Regions from separate parts of the Paenibacillus sp. FSL H8-0280 genome, predicted to be linked through region 1. Evidence: riboswitches for the same ligand, from Rfam matches in the RefSeq annotation. Region 1 holds a riboswitch; the other holds the start of a gene.

Evidence for each region. Region 1 has a riboswitch for glycine ahead of sdaAB (L-serine ammonia-lyase, iron-sulfur-dependent subunit beta). Riboswitches for the same ligand answer to the same signal wherever they lie in the genome.
Region 2: linked by a shared signal. The riboswitch ahead of gcvT (glycine cleavage system aminomethyltransferase GcvT) and the one ahead of sdaAB (L-serine ammonia-lyase, iron-sulfur-dependent subunit beta) in region 1 are both predicted to bind glycine.

Annotation. Positions count from the first base shown of each region.
Region 1 is NZ_CP150296.1:510,941-521,769, reverse strand. It holds gene MHI12_RS02485 (response regulator transcription factor) at 1-449, opposite strand, end outside; gene MHI12_RS02480 (alpha-glycosidase) at 675-2,429, shown strand; gene MHI12_RS02475 (PadR family transcriptional regulator) at 2,564-3,076, opposite strand; gene MHI12_RS02470 (YhgE/Pip domain-containing protein) at 3,131-4,345, opposite strand; gene sdaAA (L-serine ammonia-lyase, iron-sulfur-dependent, subunit alpha) at 4,610-5,548, opposite strand; gene sdaAB (L-serine ammonia-lyase, iron-sulfur-dependent subunit beta) at 5,538-6,227, opposite strand; glycine riboswitch at 6,479-6,604, opposite strand; gene MHI12_RS02455 (phosphotransferase enzyme family protein) at 6,960-7,976, opposite strand; gene pstB (phosphate ABC transporter ATP-binding protein PstB) at 8,172-8,927, opposite strand; gene pstA (phosphate ABC transporter permease PstA) at 8,940-9,827, opposite strand; gene pstC (phosphate ABC transporter permease subunit PstC) at 9,830-10,765, opposite strand.
Region 2 is NZ_CP150296.1:5,341,122-5,351,950, reverse strand. It holds gene ptsG (glucose-specific PTS transporter subunit IIBC) at 1-46, shown strand, start outside; gene MHI12_RS23275 (HPr family phosphocarrier protein) at 124-399, shown strand; gene ptsP (phosphoenolpyruvate--protein phosphotransferase) at 392-2,104, shown strand; gene gcvPB (aminomethyl-transferring glycine dehydrogenase subunit GcvPB) at 2,342-3,832, opposite strand; gene gcvPA (aminomethyl-transferring glycine dehydrogenase subunit GcvPA) at 3,913-5,268, opposite strand; gene gcvT (glycine cleavage system aminomethyltransferase GcvT) at 5,265-6,401, opposite strand; glycine riboswitch at 6,723-6,845, opposite strand; gene gcvH (glycine cleavage system protein GcvH) at 7,189-7,581, shown strand; gene MHI12_RS23245 (PTS mannitol transporter subunit IICB) at 8,001-9,455, shown strand; gene MHI12_RS23240 (BglG family transcription antiterminator) at 9,494-10,829, shown strand, end outside.

The DNA.
Region 1 (10,829 bases):
TCATCTCCCGTCTCCTCATTGACGATCCGATTGTCCTTCTCATAGATGGAGAGATGATCCAGCTTCAGGGCTGTATCCGATGAGACCGCTGTTCCTGCCTTACGCAGTTGTACTTCAATCCGGGCAGCCAGTTCATCGGGGTGAAATGGTTTGGTCACATAGTCATCGGCAAAATCAAGACCGTGCAACTTGTCGTCAATGGACGTTCTGGCCGAGAGCATGACAATGGGAACCCCAGGAAGTTCTTTTTTCAGTCGCTGGCCCACCGTAAATCCATCCAGCCCGGGCAGCATGACATCCAGAATAATGAGTGAGCAACCGACAGCAGCCTCCGCTGCACCTTCACCACTGCCGAGCCATACCACCTCATAACCGCGCTCCTCCAGATCGGCTCTGACCCAAGTCGCAATTTCCGTATCATCTTCAATATATAACAGTTTGGTTTTCATCCGAATATTCGTTTCCTTTCTGTCCCCATTGGGTTAATGATATATCTGAGCATCATCATGATAAAAGCTGCCTATAACATATGAATTCATGTCTTATTGAAATGTTGAAGTCTCTTACGTTACCACGCATTCTAATTATAGCTTATCCATTAACTCGGGTAACGTCATATCCATCAAGTCTACCAAGTACATACTAGTTCTACACCTGACGGGAGGAAATTCATTATGCTGTTGGAAGCCATCTATCATCAACCGAAACGAAACTGGGCCTATGCCTATGACCAAGATACAATCCATCTGCGTTTGCGTGCCAAAAAGAATGATCTGACCGAGGTACATGCCCTGACTGGGGATAAATATGCGTGGGATGCAACCAAAGCGCTGGTTCCCTTAACGAAGTTCACCTCTGACTCCATGTTCGATTACTTCGAGGGTGAAGTGAAACCTCCCTACCACCGACTGAAGTACTCTTTTCTGCTCAAAAACGGGGACGAACTGATCTGGATGACCGAGACGGACTTCCAGGAAGAAGAACCGGACGATCCGGGTCGTATGTTCCAGTTCCCCTATATTCATGCCGGAGCTGTATTCACACCCCCTGCATGGGTTAAGGATGCGGTGTTCTATCAGATTTTCCCTGAACGATTCGCCAACGGCAACCCGGATATTAGTCCGGAAAAGGTAGAGCCGTGGGGCGGCGAGCCGACACCTTTCAATTTCTTCGGCGGTGACCTTCAGGGCGTGATCGACCATCTGGATTACATCAGCGATCTTGGCATTAATGCGATCTACTTCACACCCATCTTTGAAGCCACCACCAATCACAAATACGATACCGAAGACTACCTGCGGGTAGATCGTCACTTTGGTGACGCAGATACCGTGAAACGACTGGTCGAGCTGTGCCATGCACGTGGAATTCGCGTACTTCTGGATGCTGTGTTCAACCATTCCGGGAAGACATTTGCGCCGTTTGTGGATGTACAGAAGAACGGAGAACAATCCAAATACAAGGACTGGTTCCATGTACACGAATACCCGCTGGACGTGAAGGACGGCATTCCAACGTATGAGACCTTCGGATTCGAAGCGCACATGCCAAAGCTGAATACGGAAAATGCCGAGGTGAAGGCTTATCTGCTGGAGGTTGCTGAGTACTGGATCAAGGAAGTGGGCGCGGACGGATGGCGGCTGGATGTGGCAGACGAAGTGGACGATGCATTCTGGCGTGATTTCCGCCGTGTAGTCAAAGCCGCTAATCCGGATGCCTATATTCTGGGCGAAGTATGGAACGAGTCTTCTTCCTGGCTGCAAGGCGACCAGTTCGATGCTTCCATGAACTATCCGTTTACCGATGCCGTGAATGCTTTTTTTGTGAAAAATACAATGCACGCCGAACAGTTCGCAAACTCCATCGGGCGACAGTTGTCCCGTTATCCGCTTCAGGCCAGCGAAGTGGCGTTTAACTTGCTGGACAGTCACGATACCCCGCGACTGCTTACGCTGTGTGAAGGCGACCAGCGCAAGATGAAGCTGGCTGCGTTATTTCAGTTCAGTTACATGGGCGCTCCGTGCATCTATTACGGAGATGAGATTGGCATGGACGGCGAACATGATCCGGGCTGCCGTAAATGCATGGAATGGGATGAAGCGAAGCAGGACCGAGAGCTGTTCGACTTTTATCAGAAACTGATCTCCCTGCGTCATGCTCATCCTGCCCTGCGTGCAGAAGGCACCGTTCGTTTCCTGCAGGCTCGTCCCGATGGCAGCCAACTGGTATTTGAGCGACAAAATGAGGAGGAACGCATTTTGGTTCTGTTCAATCGATCAGAGGAGACGGCTATTGTCGAGCTGGAGGCTGGTGACGAGGAATGGACCGAGTTATTCGGCGGAAACCATCGTACTGCCAAGGAAGATGGCGTACTCGCCATTGAATTGCCCGCGTATGGATATGCCGTACTGAGTACTAGTCTCACATAAATATCAAGTTACACTTGCTCATATGCAAGACAGGAGTCTATTTAATTCATCGGCATATCAAACGAAATAGGCGCTCACAGATCTGTTCCTGATCTGTGGAGCGCCTATTTCGCATATCAATCACTATCATGGGATTACTCCGGCTGATCCAGTTGTTCCTTGAGCAATTGAATGGTGGCTTCATATTGCACAAGTCCCACTTGCATGCACAACCGTTGTGAAGGCGAAATGTGTTCGCCAAACTCCTTCATCTGACGCTGAAGCTTGTCATATAACAATTCCTTGCGTTTCAACTCTGTTGAAATCCACCCCGTTACAGTATTCTCATCCGCCAACTCTCCGAAATACAACCGCATCAGAAAATCAGAACGGAACACCTCGTCTTCCAGGGGACTCATCAGGTAGGCGTGAAACTGTGCTGCTCCCTCCGGAGTCAATGAGTACACGTTCTTGTCGGGTTTCCCTTCCTGCCTCACCGATTCCTTCGTGAGCAACCCTGACTTCTCCATCTTCGCGAGTGTAGGATATATGGTGCCAAAGCTGGCATCAAAGAAAAATGAAAAATATTGTTCAAAGTACTGCTTGATCTCATAACCCGAACATGGCTGATTGTGCAGTATTCCGAGGATGACATGCTGCGTGTTCATCGGTGCACCGCTCCTTTCCATTCCTCTTAACGTATCACAATCAGCCCCCCATATTCAATGATCGGATGAAGACACGGATGCTTCCAGAGCAGCAGGTACAGTAGCAGGCTGTTTCTCCCTCCGAGGTTCAGAGATTGCCGGGTTGGAACGTCTGATCCAGATGCTAAAAGCACCCAGAGTCAGCGTTGTAACTCCGATTACCCCAAGAAACAATGCATCCCGGCCAATCCCGTTTCCCCCAAGCACAAGGTTCGTCATCCCCTCTACCGCATAGGTCGCCGGTAGATAATGACCGATCCCTTGGTAGAACTCAGACATTACATCGCGCGGAATTGTTGAGCCCGAGGACAACATCAGCAGAGGCAACAGCGCACTGTTTAACCAAGCCCCAGCATTGCCAAGCAACAACAAGCTCAACTGAGCCATGAGTATAAAAGATATGGTGACCAGCAACTGGAACAGCCATAACATTAACCAACCATCTGCTGAGGATACCCCCATAACGTGCATCATCCCCGATCCAACAAGCGAAACGATAAATGCCGCACCAACATTCACGATGTTACGCGCCCAGAAGCGCTCCCATTTCCCTGCCCTGCCACTCAGTTCTCCAGAAACCTTTTGCAGATTCATGCCAAGCAACATCGCTCCGGTAAACGTAGCCGTTACAATCAACATCGGTACCATGGAGAAAGCAAAATTATCAACAGGATTCAGTCGCTCCACCTCTGCCTCCACGCGTGAAGACAACCCCAGCGCCAGCGCATCGGACTGATCAGCAGTCATACCGGACTGATTCAGCACTCCGCGAATGCCATTCTCTTGTACTTCACGATTCAATGTCGCTGTAACTTGTGCAGCTACGTTCTGCATCACACTTTTCACGGTAGCCACGTTTGATTCGTTCATCACATATTTCACTGTCATCGGCTTCGACAAGTCTTCTGCCTGCTGCATGAAACCTGATGGAATCTCAATAATCATGTACACATCCCGATCTGTTAACATCTGTCTTGCTTCTTGCATTGATTCAGATGGTATGATCTCGAAATTCAGACCTGCCGCCAAAGACTTGGCCACCGGTTCAGCCGCTACCCCGTCTTCATTCACGATGGTGACAGCCAACTGAGTCATTCTTTCGTTAACCTGATCGTATCCGCTAAGCCAGATGATATTAAAAAACACCTGGAACAGCACGGCCGTAATTAAACCTACAATGGTGGCTCCGTTTTTCAAAAACAGCAGACTCGTCTGGAAAATTCCTTTCATTCTATCCATCTCCTTTAGTTTTGTTTCGCTCTCATATATATCGTATCGATATATGACAGTAGTTAATATATCAATACGATATATATGTCGTCAATGTTTTTTTGTTTTTCTTCGTTGGAAAAAGACAAAAAAAGCCGATACATCTCTTCACCAGGAAGGTTTGTATCGGCTTCTCGTATCCAGTAATGAGCTCTTCTTCACCTTTAATAATCAAGGCTCAAGGTTTCACGAGTTAGCGTTAGATTTAATTCATATCCATCCTATTTATGCCTTAGGTTCTACGTCATTTTCAGCAGGAGACTCCGGCTCAGGCTCGGCACGCTTTGCCTTTGGTTTAGCCAACTTCTGCATCATTTTGCGGCCGGTTGGTGTCTGGGCCAACCCGCCCTGGGCTGTCTCCCGGTGACGGCTCGGCATCGCACTGCCTACTTCCAGCATGACGTCGATGACTTCATCTGACGGAATAGCACTACGCACTCCGGCCAAGGCCATGTCAGCCGCAGCCAGCGCCGTAACTGCACCCAGTCCATTACGGACGATGCACGGAATTTCAACAAGGCCTGCCACCGGATCGCAGATAAGGCCCAGTGTATTTTTTAACGCCAAACCAACGGCATGAACGACCTGTTCCGATGTACCTCCACGCAGTTCAACCATGGCACCCGCAGCCATGCCGATCGCGGAACCCACTTCCGCCTGACAGCCACCTTCGGCACCGGAGATAAATGAATTGTTGGCAATAACATAACCAATCGCTCCCGCACAGAACAAGCCGTTTACCAAGTGTTCGTCCGTCCAGCCAAACCGCTCTTGTGAACTGATAAACACACCGGGGATAATGCCGCAGGAACCGGCTGTTGGTGTTGCCACGATCCGACCCATGGAGGCATTCACTTCAGATACACACAGGGCATACGCCATGGCAAGTGCGGAAGCATCTCCTGAACAAGTCTCACCTTTGCGAATGTACTCGGCCAATTTTTTACCGTCTCCACCTGTTAGTCCACTGCGTGATGTCGTATCTTCCGTTAACCCTTTGCGTACCGCTTCCTTCATCACCTGATAATATTCTGACATCTGCTGCACAACATCCGCTTCCGGTGTATTGGTCTCCTGAACTTGCTCCTCGATCATCAGCTGAGCAATGGTTTTGGATTCCGCTGTACAGATCGTATTCAGTTCGTGCAAATGTTTAAACCGCATCCGAATCAACTCCTCTCTTCAAATCTATGACACGAATGTCTAACACATGGTCCAGCTCCCTTAGACGCTTGAGCATATCAGGATTAGGCACACCGTCCATCTCCATAGCAGTCAGTGCTTCACCATCACGGGCTTTCCGGTCCACCTGCATATACCCGATGTTAACCCCGGATGAACTGATCGTGGACGTTACCGACGCAAGCACCCCTGCTTTGTCTGCATGTCGAAGAACGAGTGTCGGGAACTCACCACTAATCTGAACACGAAAATCATTCATCGAATGCACCGATACGCTTCCACCACCAATGGATGCACCGATTAAGGAGCAGGCACGTTCTCCATGCCACAACTCAATTTTGACCGTATTTGGATGAGGAGCAGGCAGGCCACTTGTATAAAACTCAACCTCCATGCCCGCTTCCTCTGCGTATTGCTCTGCATCCGGGATACGCGGATCGTCTGTGACATAGTCCAGCAGACCACCGATCAGTGCCAGATCTGTTCCGTGCCCCTGATACGTGTCAGCGAATGAACCGTACAACGTCAGCCGAGCACGATCTGGCGTACATCCTAGCCACTGTCGAGCAATTCTCCCTAACCTTGCCGCTCCAGCTGTATGTGAACTTGAAGGCCCCGTCATCGACGGACCAATAATTGAAAAAACATCTTTAAATCGCACTTGTAACCCTCCAATTGTATTCGTCATTTCCATCCAGAATCTGATCCACATTGTTCCTTATTTACTGAATGATGACATCAAAAAAGGACAGAAGAAGGCCTCAGGCCCTCTCTCTGTCCTCGATACCTGAGAGTTTCACGATCAGCAGTGTCTGATGACAAGGTGCATTGCCTGCGATTACAGACAAGTTCACCGGGCTGACTGATCATATACCCCTTGGGTGGCGCAGTTCGCGCACTCTCCAGAGTTGCGTCCAACGATGGTACATTTACCTGAGAGATTAACCACTGCGCCGGGTGCGCAGCAGCTTGCTCCTTCGGTGCCTGAACTACTAGCCATTTTGTTTGGCTAACCCAGGTCTCTCCCGCTCGTTATCATCCGCCGTATGGAACCATTCTGAGCTTATGTCAGAACAGTCATGGAAGTCATTCATTTCTTCTTCATTAAGATTAATCGACCGGAAGATCAGTGTCAACAAACTTGACGATTTCTTTGGGTTTATATCCATCATTTCCTATTGAACCGATGATAACCAGAATATTTTGTTAGCTTTCATTACATTAATGCGATAAAAAGATCTTTTAAACAGGTTATTTCGTTCTACTTCAATCAATGATGTGCTCACTACTATTTATGATATTGTCCACGAAACCGTTCGGGTATTCAGGCAACCATCTATTTTGAACCACACTACTCAGTAGCCCATCCGAGTCTGCACATCTGGATTATAAATCACAGTTCGTAGAAGATGCTCTTGTTCTGTACATAAGGTCGGCAATACTTGCTGCATAGCTTCGGCATGCGATCTTTCATCCATTCGTGCCTTGACTCATTTGCCATCTGAAAGGCATAATAACCCAGTGTAAAGATCAACATGAACCCTTCCATTAATCGAATATCACGATCCGTCAGTGGCGCGATCTGTTGGGTATAACCGGATAAGAATATGTCACGTTCCTCCCGATTGAACATAAGTGCTGCCCCTCCGGCATCAAAAAGATAATAACCATAACCGTGTAGACAAAAATCAATCATGGAAATTCCCTGCTCCGTTATCAGCAGATTGTTGCGAGTAATATCCCCATGAATGATCCCCCATGTCCCTGCGTGATGCGGGTATGTTTCTAACTGCTCATTAATGTTCTCAAACGTCTCACGAAGCAGATCGAAGTCTTCCGTTGTAAAAATCCCCAGTCGGACACCTTCCTCTAGCTGCCCTAGCATGACCAAGTTCTCATGGATGTTGCCATATGCCGGCCGCACCTTTGTTCGATCTGTCTGATTCTGCTCACGCCCATATTGATGAAGCATCTGCAGTTGTGCCCCAAGATCATAGATCTGCTCTGTTGTCAGGCGTTCTCCCTGCTGGATGTCCCTTCCCTCAATCCACTCCAGTACTGTACAACAAATCTCTTTCCCTTCCTCATTTGTCCATACCGTGACCCATTCACCGGATGCATTGCGTACCGGATGCTGCACGCGCAATGCTGTCGTTGCGTTTAACTCATGAAGCAGGTTCATCTCTGCCTCCAGCGCAGGAAGCGTATGTTGAATCCCTGACATACTTGCATATGCGGCTTGATGGATACGCAGCAGATACTTCTGCGCGCTTGCTTCATCCACGACGTGGTACGTCAGATTCTCGTTGTGACGAATATATGAAACGACAGGTTTCTCAATAGTGTAGTTCTGTATAATCTGAGCTGCCATATGGTCGTAATACATCTGGTCCGTAGTGATTATCAACATCTCCTTCAAAGTAATGTAAACGTTCTCTTATTACTAAATATCGTAGCATGATTGCTTTACATACAGCAATTTTTTCCAAAATGAAATTAAAAAAGCACAACTCCCGAACAACCGTCCAGGCATTGTGCTTTCTTTTGTCTCTATTTATTTCTTAATCTCTCTGTCTGTTGCTCTATGTGACACTCCATGATCCAATTAACCGAAACGACCCATGATGTATTCTTGCGTCAGACGATTGTCCGGGTTCGTGAAAATATGCTCCGTATCCCCGTGCTCAATCATGCTTCCCAGATAGAAATAAGCCGTGTAATCCGAGATGCGTGCCGCCTGCTGCATGTTATGGGTAACAATAACAATTCGTAGCTCCTTCTTGAGCTCGGTAATCAACTCTTCAACTTTACCCGTAGATACCGGGTCAAGTGCAGATGCCGGCTCGTCGAGCAGCAGAATCTGTGGTTCAACAGACAAGGCGCGAGCGATACATAGGCGCTGCTGTTGTCCGCCAGAGAGAGACAGAGCTGACTCATGCAATCTGTCTTTTACTTCATCCCAGAGCGCAGCACGACGCAAGCTTTTTTCCACAATTTCATCCAGTGCCTTCTTACTCTTCGTACCACGGTAGCGGGGGCCAAACGCGATATTGTTGTAGATGGACTTATGAAAAGGATTTGGCTTCTGCCACACCATGCCAATCTTCTGGCGAAGCTTGATTACATCGGTTCCAGGCTCATTCAGGTCGTTACCGTCCATCCAGATATGTCCCTCTGTACGGGAACCGGCAATCTCGTCGTTCATCCGGTTCAGCGACCGGAGGAACGTGGATTTACCGCAACCAGACGGCCCAATAAGAGCCGTTACGCTTGCTTCAGGAAACGTCAGGCTAATCTGCTTGACCGCCTGGAAATGTCCATAATATATGCTTAACTGTTCCGTACCAAAAGGTATGGCCATGTTGGTTCCTCCTTATTTCGAAGCTGTCATGCGGCGGAATACAACCCGACCGATCCAGCGTGCACTTAGATTGAACGCCAGCACGAGAATGACAAGCACGGCGGACGCCCCTGCTGCCACTTCTTTGGAATCTGGCCCAATACCTTCACTATTTACTTTCCAGATATGAACAGCAAGTGTCTCTGCCGGACGGAAAGGATTAAGCGGTGATCTTGGACTCGTCGGATTCCAATCTGTAAAGTCCAATGGTGGACTACTCATACCTGCGGTGAACATCAGCGCAGCTGCTTCACCGAAGATCCGACCCGATGCCAGGATCGTACCCGTAATCAAGCTCGGCAATGCCACAGGTAGCAGAATCGAAGTAATAATCTTCCACTTGGACAGTCCAAGCGCCAGACCTGCTTCCTTCTGTTCCTTCGGAACGGCACGGAAGGCCTGCTCCGTTGTCCGCACCATCAGTGGCAAGTTAAAGATCGCCAGAGCCAAGGCACCCGAGATTAGGGAGAAACCAAGACCAAATTGATTTACTAGCAGCAAGAGACCAAACAAACCGATAACGATGGATGGGAATGATGACAATACTTCAACGACCAGACGAATGAAGCTGGTAATCTTGCCTGGTTTGGCGTACTCTGCCATGTAAATTCCGCCGCCCCACCCGAGTGGAATGGTAACAATCAAAGTCAGGACAAGCAAGAATACGGAGTTGAAGAGCTGTGGACCAATCCCGCCGCCACCCTTAAGCAACTGTGGTGCGCTCGTCAGGAAGTTCCAGCTAATATGCCCAATGCCTCTATACATGATGAAGCCAAGCAGCCCGAGCAATAGAATAACAATGAACAGGGCCAGTACAACGATAACGGATGTTGCAATTTTATCTACCGTCTTTGCCTTCATTTTCATACCCGGTTTCTCCTTTCAAGCAGGCGAACCAGAATGACGAAGACAAAGGTCATCACCAACAGGACAAGCGCCATACTCCACAGTGCATTGTTATGAACAGAACCCATCGTGGTGTTACCCATGCTGAGTGTAATTACACTTGTTAGTGTTGAAGCTGATTCGAGCAAGGATGTTGGAACATGCGGCGCATTACCGATAACCATCTGTACAGCAAGAGCCTCGCCAAAAGCACGGGCCATCCCCAATACGACACCTGTCAACAAAGCTGGCAAAGTCGTTGGGATAATAACACGGTAGATGGTTTGCCAGCGAGTGGCACCGAGTGCGTAGGAAGATTCACGCAATCCTTTTGGTAACGCGGATAATGCATCTGCCATAATACTTGTCACCGTAGGAAGAATCATTACGGCGAGAACAAGACATCCGGCTGCAATCCCGACGCCTGTTCCACCAAAGATACTGCGAAGCAAAGGTACGATGACACTCAGACCGATAAATCCGTACACAACGGATGGAATTCCGGACAAGAGCTCAATCGCAGGCTGCAAGATCTTTTTCCCTTTACCCGGAACAATCTCTGTCATGAAGAGCGCTGCACACAGGCCAAGCGGACTTGCGATCAGTGCTGCAAGCAAGGTTGTAATGAAAGAACCTGTAATGAACGGTAATGCCCCGTAGAACGCAGGTTCCCCTGTTGGATTCCACGTTTTCCCACCAAGAAATTCGCTGATGCTTATTCCATTTTGGAAAAATGTCGATAGTCCCTTGGACGCTACAAAATAAACAATGGAAAACATGACAACGATCAGGAAAACGACACAAATCGACGTATAGATCCGTCCCGTCCACTCTTCCCAATAATGTTTCTCTTTTAAGGGCCGGCGCGGTTTCAACTTGTTATTCATTACCGTTCCCCCTTCGGTCTGTTCCATAACAACCATCCTTCTATAGTAGAATTAATGCAAAATATGGGATTATTTTAGAGCAAACCGCGTA
Region 2 (10,829 bases), 2.2 Mb from region 1:
TGGAGTGCTGAAAGTTGGCGAACAGCCAATCATTGAGATAAAATAAGAAGTGTTACGACGATGGCAAGCAAGTGTAAATATATGCAATGCCTAAACCAAACTACTGAAAGTGAGATGATTGTAATGCAACAAACATTCAGAATTACAGATGAAGATGGTATCCACGCACGTCCGGCGACAGCCCTGGTTAATACAGCAAACAAATTCAAAGGTGCAGAATCCTTTGCAGAAGCTAACGGTAAAAAAGTAACTTTGAAATCCATCCTGGGTGTTCTTTCCCTCGGATTGGAACAAGGCGACACTATCAGCATCATCGTTGAAGGCGAAGGCGAAGCTGAAGCTCTTCAAGCTTTGACTGACGTTATGGTTAACGAAGGGTTGGGCGAAATTAATGCTTAATGTCTCCGGGATCGCGGCTTCGGCGGGTATTGCTATCGCCAAGGCGTTTATCTTGGAGCATCCTGACTACTCTGTAGAAAAACGCCAAATTAACGACGTTGACGCAGAGATCGCGAAACTCGACTCAGCTCTGGGTAAATCCCAGGCTGAGCTTGAGGCGATCAAAGAGCGTACTTTACAAGAGCTTGGCGAGAAAAAAGCAGAGATTTTTGCTTCGCATTTGCTCATTCTGAATGACCCGGAACTAATTGATCCGGTTAAAGCTAGAATTGCGGATGACATGATCAATGCAGAATTTGCTTTGAACGAAACGGCATCGCAATTTATCTCCATGTTTGAGAACATGAAGAGTGCTTACCTGCAGGAACGTGCTGCAGATATGCGTGACGTTACCAAACGTGTGCTAAATCACTTGCTTGGTATCGACTTCATGAGTCCGGCTGAGATCAATGAAGAAGTGATTGTGCTTGCGGAGGATCTAACACCTTCCGACACGGCTCAATTGAACCGCCAATTTGTTAAAGGTTTTGCAACCAACATTGGTGGACGTACTTCTCACTCGGCAATTATGGCTCGCTCTCTTGAGATTCCGGCTGTTGTTGGAACCAAGGACATCTTGGCTCAAGCGAAACAAGGCGATATGATTATTGTTGACGGTCTGGATGGTCACGTACTGGTTAACCCTACTGATGAAGTTATTGCTGAATACCGTGCCAAACAGGAACAGTATGATGCACAACGTGCAGAGTGGAGAAAACTTCGTGATGAGCCAACGGTAACGGTGGACAACGTTCATGTTGAACTTGCAGCTAACATTGGTACACCAAATGACGTAACGGGTGTTCTGGAAAACGGCGGCGAGGCTGTAGGCCTGTACCGTACCGAGTTCTTGTACATGGGCAGAGACAAGCTTCCTTCCGAAGACATTCAGTATAATGCTTACAAAGCGGTACTGGAAAAAATGGAAGGCAAACCTGTCGTTGTTCGTACACTCGACATCGGTGGAGACAAAGAGCTTCCATACCTGGATCTGCCAAAAGAAATGAATCCATTCCTCGGCTTCCGCGCAGTTCGTCTGTGTTTGGACCGTCTGGATATCTTCCGTACACAATTGCGTGCATTGCTGCGTGCAAGCGTACATGGAAACCTGCGTGTCATGTTCCCAATGATCGCAACACTCGGTGAATTCCGTGAAGCAAAAGCTGTCTTGCTCGAAGAGAAAGAGAAGCTGGTTGCTGAAGGTATTGCTGTTTCTGACAGCATTCAACTCGGAATCATGGTCGAAATTCCTTCGACTGCAGTTCTGGCGGATCAATTTGCGAAAGAAGTGGATTTCTTCAGTATCGGAACGAACGATCTGATTCAATACACGATGGCTGCTGACCGTATGAACGAACGAGTAGCTTATCTGTATCAACCTTACAACCCAGCCATTTTGCGTTTGGTTAAAATGGTTATCGATGCAGCGCATCGTGAAGGCAAATGGGTTGGTATGTGTGGTGAGATGGCAGGAGACGAAACAGCAATTCCATTGCTGCTTGGTCTTGGATTGGATGAGTTCAGCATGAGCGCAACCTCCATTCTGCCAGCTCGTAGTCAGATCACCAAGCTGTCCCGTGCGGATATGCAGGAACTGGCTGCTAAAGCTCTGGATATGCAAACGGCTGAACAAGTTGTTGAATTGGTTCAAAGCATTCAAGCGTAATTTTGCCGGGGTTTCCTCCGGATTTGAGGTTTTTCTTTTTCCGATAATGAGCTGCATTGATGCAGCGATTTTGCCGGTATCCGCTGTTACAGCGGGTACTGGCTTTTTTTGTTGCTCGAACGTATAGGAATTAGAAGGGGAGTACGAGGAGAAAGGTCCTGTAATGTCTAGCCAAAAAAATGCTCTTACTGGTGTAGTTAACATCAGCAAGAGCATGATTAGTAATACACTTAGTGCTTAACTGCAAGCACAATTCAGTACAGGTTTGCGTGCCGCGGTTGTCTCATCAAGACGAGTAACCGGTGTTCCGTAAGGTGCGTTCAGGACCAATTCAGGTGTCTCTTCCGCTTCTTTGGCAATCCGTATCATCGTATCAATGAACCCATCCAGCGTTTCTTTACTTTCGGTTTCTGTCGGCTCGATCATGATGCATTCCTCCACGTTGAGCGGGAAGTACACCGTAGGTGGGTGATATCCAAAATCAAGCAATCGTTTGGCAACGTCAAGTGTGCGTACACCATATTGCTTCAACCCCCGACCAGACATGACAAATTCATGTTTGCATACACCCGGATACGGAATCTCGTAGTAAGGTGCGAGACGGGCCATCATATAGTTAGCATTGAGTACCGCACATTCAGATACACGGCGCAATCCTTCCGGTCCATAGGTACGAATGTAGGCATAGGCACGTACCAATATACCGAAGTTACCGTAGTAGGCTTTCACCCGGCCAATGGATTGATCGCCTTCACGATCGAATGCATACATACCATCATCATTCTTGATCACCATTGGTTTAGGCAGGAATGGAATCAGGCGATTCTTCACACCAACTGGTCCGGCACCTGGTCCACCACCGCCATGAGGTGTACTCATCGTTTTGTGCAAGTTCAGATGCACCACGTCAAAGCCCATATCACCCGGACGTGTAATGCCCATAATGGCATTGGAGTTGGCTCCGTCGTAATACAACAAGCCACCAGCCTGGTGTACGATGGATGCAATCTCCTGAATGTCTTTCTCGAACAAACCAAGTGTATTCGGGTTGGTCAGCATCAATGCTGCCGTATCGGAACCAACGGCCGCACGGAGCGCGTCCAGATCGACCAGTCCGTCTGCACGGGATGGAATTGTCACAGTCTCAAATCCTGCAACGGTTGCACTTGCCGGGTTGGTACCATGAGAGGAATCAGGCACGATGACTTTGGTACGTTGTTCGCCACGACCTTCGTGGTAGGCACGAATCATCATAAGTCCAGTCCATTCTCCATGGGCACCAGCGGCTGGTTGCAAGGTCACAGCGTCCATACCTGTCAGACCTGCAAGGTCGTTTTGCAACGTATATAACAGTTCTAGTGCACCTTGAATGCTGGATTCGTGCTGGTACGGATGGATTTTGGCAAAACCGTTATAACGGGCAACATCCTCATTAATCTTTGGATTGTATTTCATCGTACAAGAGCCCAGTGGATAGAATCCGTTATCTACGCCGAAGTTGCGGCGGGACAGAGCGGTATAGTGTCGAATAACATCTACCTCAAACACTTCCGGCAGTGCCGCTGCTTCCGAACGGAGCATTTCCCGGGGAATCAACGTATGGGCAGACTGGCGAGGAACGTCACATTCTGGCAAGGAATAAGCGACACGTCCAGGGCTGCTGAGTTCAAAAATCAATGATTGTTCCGAAGCAGGAGATAAGGTCTGTGCGTTGAATTTTTCTAACACAGATTGAGCCGAAGTGGAGACAGCTGTACTCGCTTCCGATTGTCCTTGTACCGATGTTGTCGTTGTCGTCGTTTCCTGAGTCACAGCGATCCCTCCAATGCTCGTGCGAATTCGTCAATCTCTTCCTTAGTGCGCCGTTCTGTAACAGCAATCAGCATATGTCCGGCAAGCTCCGGATAATCACGTCCAAGTTCGTAGCCACCAATAAAGCCCGCATCCAGCAGTTTCAACTGAAGAGCATTCACGTCTGTTCCTTCAGGAAGTTTAATCACGAATTCATTAAATGTTGGTGCATTAAAAGTAAGGTTAACTCCAGGAATTGCAGTTAATGTATTCAGGGTGTAATGACTCTTTTGCAAATTCAGATCCGCGACATCGATCATACCCAGTTTACCCATGATGGACATATACACAGATGCGCTGAGTGCAAGCAAAGCTTGGTTGGAACAGATGTTGGATGTCGCCTTTTCGCGGCGGATATGCTGTTCACGTGCTTGCAGTGTGAGTACAAAACCACGCTTGCCGTTGCGATCCGTGGTCTGGCCTACGATTCGGCCAGGAATTCGGCGCATATGAGGCTGGGATACAGCGAAATATCCGCATGTTGGACCGCCGAGTGAAGCGGCGATGCCGAGGGGCTGCGCATCACCTACAACGATGTCGGCACCCAGCTTGCCTGGGGCTTCCAGCAGACCCAGCGATAGCGGGTTGGCACTTACAACGAGCAGGCCCTTGTGCGCATGCACGAGGTCGGCAGCCTGCTTCACATTTTCCACGGCACCAAAGAAGTTCGGACTCTGGATCATGACAGCAGCGGTATCGTCTGATATGGCGGTTTGCAGGGCATCCCAGTCAGTGACGCCATCCTTATAACCAATCTCGACAATCTCCAGACGGAGTCCGTGCGCATATGCCTGCAATACCTGACGGGCTTCCGGATGAACGGTACGGGATACGATGAGCTGTTTGCGACGAGTTGCCGCTGCGGCCAGATTACCGGCTTCCGCAAAAGCTGTTGCACCGTCATACATACTGGCATTGGCTACAGCCATACCGGTTAATTCACAGATGTAGGATTGAAATTCGAAAATGGCCTGCAGTTCACCTTGGCTGATCTCAGGCTGATAAGGTGTGTAGGCAGTGTAGAACTCGGAACGGGAAATGACATGATTGATGACGGAAGGAACATGATGATCGTATATGCCTGCGCCGAGGAAGCTGGCGTGTGTTTCGAAATTGGCGTTGGCGCCAGCTTGTTTGGACATATGACGTGTCAGCGCATATTCATCAAGTTTGGAGGATACGGGCAGCTCGCCCTGATAACGAATCTCCTGCGGAATGTCCTGAAAAAGATCCTCCAGCGTATCCACACCGATGGTTGCGAGCATCGTGCTCTGATCTTGCTCGGTCATGGGAATGTAACGGTGCTTGCTCATGCTTGATCAGCTCCTTGAGTAGGTGTCTTCGACGTACGTGTCCGTTTATGAAAAGGGGTCTTCACGACCTCCGCTTTCAGTTTCTTGCCGCGGATCTCAATCTCAAGCGGGGTTCCCAGCGCAGCGTATTTGCTGTCGATGAGGGCAAGCCCCAGATTACGCTTCAATGTAGGTGATTGCGTGCCTGTTGTCACTTCACCAATCTGTACGCCTTCGGCGTAAATCGGATAGTGGGGGCGGGGAATACCGCGCTCCAACACTTCGATGCCGACCAGTTTGCGGGCGGGCCCGTCAGTTTTTTGCTGTAACAAGGCTTCGTGTCCGATAAAAGGTCCTGCATTCAGCTTTACAAACATACCTACGCCAGCTTCGAGTGGAGAGATAGTTGCCGACAATTCCTGTCCATACAGAGGGAGCTTTGCTTCAAAGCGCAGTGTATCCCGAGCACCGAGGCCTGTCGGTACAAGTCCGTGACCTTCACCGGCTTGCATTAATCCATTCCAGACCACAGCAGCCTGGTCCGCAGGAACATATAGTTCAAAGCCATCTTCACCGGTATATCCGGTACGGGACAACAGTAATTTTACTCCACATACTTCAGCATCCTGCACAAAACGAAACGGTTCAATCGAGCTTACATCCGTATCTGTAACTTTCCCGATAATGTCTACAGCCAGTGGACCTTGCAAGGCGAGCAGCGCCGTTTGCTCCGAATCGTTGGTCATACTTACGCCGGGGATCAAGTGCTCTTGCAGCCACGCCCAATCCTTGTCGATGTTGGAGGCGTTAACCACAAGCATATAATGCTGATCTTCCAGCTTATACACGAGCAGATCATCCACCACACCGCCATTTGGATAACACATCAGGGTGTACTGGGCTTGACCGGGAACCAGCGTGGTCACATCATTGGTCATCATTTGTTGCAAAAAAACTTCAGCCTGCTCACCCTGTACTGTGAATTCGCCCATATGGGATACATCGAACAGTCCCGCGCGCTCGCGTACTGCTTCATGTTCTTTCTGGATTCCGCTAAATTGTACCGGAAGCTCCCAGCCTCCAAAATCAATGCACCGTACGCCTTCGTATTGCTGATACAGTGGGAAGAGTGGTGTTCTAAGCAAATCGGACATCAAATCACCTCGTCATAGGCCGTCAGCCGGCCGGATATACAATCGTGGATCAATGAACCAGGGTATTTTTAAATTTTCAGCTAGATATTTTCATCACATAAGTATGGTAAGGGCAGCTATGGCAGCGCCGTTCTACATCCTGTTTTTCGTTTTTTGGGAAAAAGGAAAAGGACAGGCCAAAGAATCGGCATGCCAAGTAGCACGCTGTATTCTAAGGCTCTGTCCCTTGTACCTGAGAGTTACCCCGCTACGATGTGCAGCAGGTTTCCCCTTGGGTGATCATAACGCCCGCACAGGGCGAATAGATGCTCTCCAGAGTTGCGTCCCGTAAAAGTCCTTTTGCCTGAGAGATTCACCCCCGCTTATCGGTGGTTTACTCCTTCGGCGTTACCACATGCACATCCCGAATCGGGTGTCACGGGTAATCTCTCCCTTTACATTCATCCGCGGGTATAACATAGTCCAATAAACACATTTACTCCTCTCATTAAAACGTGAATCCACTACCGATGTCAAGAACGATATCATAGATAATGATTAAAAACCGAATATTTAATTTATTTTTAATGTTATCGTTCGTGTATTTAGAAAGACTGCGCTTACTATTCTAATATTCACCAGTATATGAAGAAAGAGTGTAATCCGGTTACAGGATTTAGAGGTGTTCAGCAAATAAATTGTGAGGTATCTTGACATTTGATTCAAAAATATCATACGCTATGTTCTGGGAAAAAGGTTAAGGTCAAAGAACGCATGTACTCATTAATGAAAAGCGAGGCGGATATCGATGAGCGAATTGAAAAGTGATTTCCTGTACAGTGAAGAGCACGAATGGGTGCAAACCGTAGGGGAGGATACTGTACGTATTGGCATTACCGAGTTCGCGCAGCATCAGCTGGGTGATATTGTGTTTGTGGAATTGCCTGACCTTGAAACCAATGTAAAAGCAGAGGACAGCATTGGAACGATCGAATCGGTCAAAACGGTTTCGGACTTGTTCTCTCCCGTCACAGGTTCAATTATTGCAGTGAATGATTCGTTGCAGGACTCCCCTGAACTTGTGAACAGCTCTCCTTACGAGGAAGGCTGGATGATTGAGATCCGTGTTGAGGGAGATCTGACAGCAGCATTGTCTACATTGATGAATGCAGACGCATATCGTAAACATACGGAAGAATAGCATCAACGAACTTGTACTTATTAACATATATTTTATAACCAAATGAAATGAGCTTCATATTGTTTCGACCTGTGTGAGCCGGATGCTTGCACAGGTTTTTTGTGCTTTCCAAGAATGGTTTTGAATGTGGATTGAAGCAGATTGTGGATGTAAATCACCTGATTGGACCAAGCTATAGGTTAGAAAATGATTCTGGAAATGACAAAAGTCATAGGCAAGAAAAGCCTTGTGTACCAATGGGTTCAGCCATTATGCATCAATTAAAACGATTACATAACCTAATGTTGTCATCATTGTTCATGACGAAAGTACGCTTTCATTTGATTGAACAGGAGAGCATTCTCGCTTAGGATTACAGCAGGGGAGAAATGATACCCCTTTCATAAATCATAATCACTTGATCCAAGGAGGATAATACAATGAGTAATTTGGACCAATCGTCCAATTCCAAAGGTGGGCTACGGGTAGGTGTTCAGCGTTTTGGCCGATTCCTGAGTGGTATGGTCATGCCTAATATGGGAGCGTTCATCGCCTGGGGATTAATTACGGCTCTGTTCATTCCAACAGGCTGGTTCCCTAACGAGACGCTTGCGCAGCTAGTCGATCCGATGATCAAATATTTGCTGCCACTGTTAATTGGTTACACCGGGGGTACGATGGTGCATGGTCAGCGTGGTGGTGTCGTGGGTGCCATTATGACCATAGGGGTCATCGTGGGTAGTGATATTCCGATGTTCCTAGGTGCCATGATTGCCGGACCACTGGCCGCATGGATTATCAAAAAATTCGATAAATCGATTGAAGGTAAAGTTAAAGCCGGATTTGAAATGCTTGTTAACAACTTCTCAGCCGGTATTATTGGCGGGATCTTGGGGATTTTTGCGCTACTGGGCATCGGGCCTGCTGTAGAAGCGATTAGCAAAGTATTATCTGCCGGTGTACAGGGCTTAATGAATCTTGGTTTGCTGCCGCTGGTCAACCTAATCATTGAACCAGGTAAAGTATTGTTCCTGAACAATGCAATCAACCACGGGATTCTTACACCAATTGCAACAGATCAAGCGAGAGAATTAGGGAAATCCGTATTATACATGCTTGAATCAAACCCGGGTCCGGGACTTGGTATCTTACTTGCTTACTGTTTCTTCGGACGCGGAATGGCCAAATCTTCTGCACCGGGTGCCGTAATCATTCATTTCTTCGGGGGAATTCATGAGATCTACTTCCCTTACATTCTGATGAGACCGATTCTGATTCTTGCTGCAATTGCGGGTGGCGTCGCAGGTACATTAACATTCATGCTCACCGGAGCAGGACTTGTTTCAGCACCATCACCGGGTAGTATTATCGCGTATTTCTTCTTAACACCAAAAGGTGGATACCTGCCGATGTTCGCAGGGGTGCTTGTAGCAGCCGTCGTTTCTTTCCTGGTTGCAGCAGTGTTGCTGAAAACGGGTAAACAAAAGGACGAAGATCTGGAGTCCGCATCCAGTCGGATGAAAGACATGAAGAGTCAAGGAACCGTGCCAAACGCTGGTATTACGGCTAATCAACGTGAAGCAGACAGAGCCGCAGATATGGCTTCTTCTACAGTCAAAACAGACGTGAAGAAAATTGTCTTCTCCTGTGATGCAGGCATGGGGTCAAGTGCCATGGGTGCTTCCATTCTACGCAAGAAGATGAAGGCAGAGGGGATTGACGTTACGGTGACCAATACGGCTATCAGTGATATCCCGCCGGATGCAGACGTGGTGATCACACAACAAGTATTGACCGATCGTGCCCGCTCCGTTGCGCCGAACGCAGAACATATATCCATCGACAACTTCCTAAAAAGCCCGGAATACGATGCGCTCGTTGAACGTCTGAAGTAATTGCACGCATTTGTTTTCCCTGAGCCGGAGGCTGAGATATGAGTATTACCAAAAGACAACGTGAAATCGTGGAGTTCCTGCTGGAGCATCCACATGAAGTCACTGCCGGCGAAATCGCCGTTGAAGTAAAGGTCAGTACCCGAACGGTTCACCGGGAGCTGCAAATGATTGAACAATGGCTTGAACCTTTGGGCATGAAGCTGGAAAAAAAATCAGGAACCGGTATCCGAATCGATGCCAGTTCCGATGATCTGGCTGTATTGCGCCAGCAACTAGAGGGTAAAGAATATGTAGAGTTTACGCCAGAAGAGCGTAAGCTCTTCATGCTTTGTATCCTGCTGGATGAACCGGAGCCTGTAAAGTTACTCGCCTTGGCTTCGGATCTGAAAGTGACCGTATCAACCGTAACCACTGATCTGGACGATCTGGAGTCACGGATTCGTCAGGCGGGACTAAAGCTGGTTCGCAGACGTGGATATGGCGTCAAGATTAACGGAAGTGAGACGATTCATCGCACAGCCATAGCTGCACTTGCTCTCGAATTTTTGGATGAATCCGACCTGTTCGGAAGACAACCTGAACAAGGGGGCTCCATCGTAAACCAAAAATTGTTGGATATGATTGGACATGGTGATGTACTTACGGTCGAAAATGCGTTATGGCAACCAGATATCGAATGGCTGGAGAACATCCCGGAACGCCAATACATGAAGTTGCTGATTCAATTATCCGTAGCGGTTGTACGTATTCGTAAAGGCTTTGGCATTGGCCGTATACCTCCCCTGGAGAACAAGGGAGATGAAGTCGCAGAGCAGGATGAGATGAAGGTTCCACCTTATATGGCTTCCCGCTTGTGTGGTGTGTTATCGACCCAGCTGGGGCTGACATTCTCCCAAGATGAGCAAGCTTATTTTCACAGACTATTAGTTGAGACGGAGCAGCGGATTCATTCTTCGCGGCTGTTGCCAATAGACGACTTGATTTTACTAGACAGGGTACATTCACTGATTGATCAGATGCAAGCGAGAACGCATTATGCCTTTCATGAGGATCGTTTGCTTCGAGAAGGTCTACTTGGTCATATGCAACCTGTAATGGAGCGAATTGAAGGACAACAGATGATTCGTAATCCGCTACTGCAGCAGATTCGCAAGGATTATGATTCCCTCTTTGAAGAGGTCAAAAAATCCGTGCATCAAGCTTGGCCAGGCACAGACGTTCCGGATGAGGAAATTGGTTTCCTGGTCATGCACTTTGGAGCTTCCATTGAGAGGTTACGTGCATTGAAACGGGAGATCAGGGCAATCATCGTGTGTACAAGCGGAATTGGATCATCACGCATGCTTTCCAGCCGACTGTCCAAGGAGATTCCTG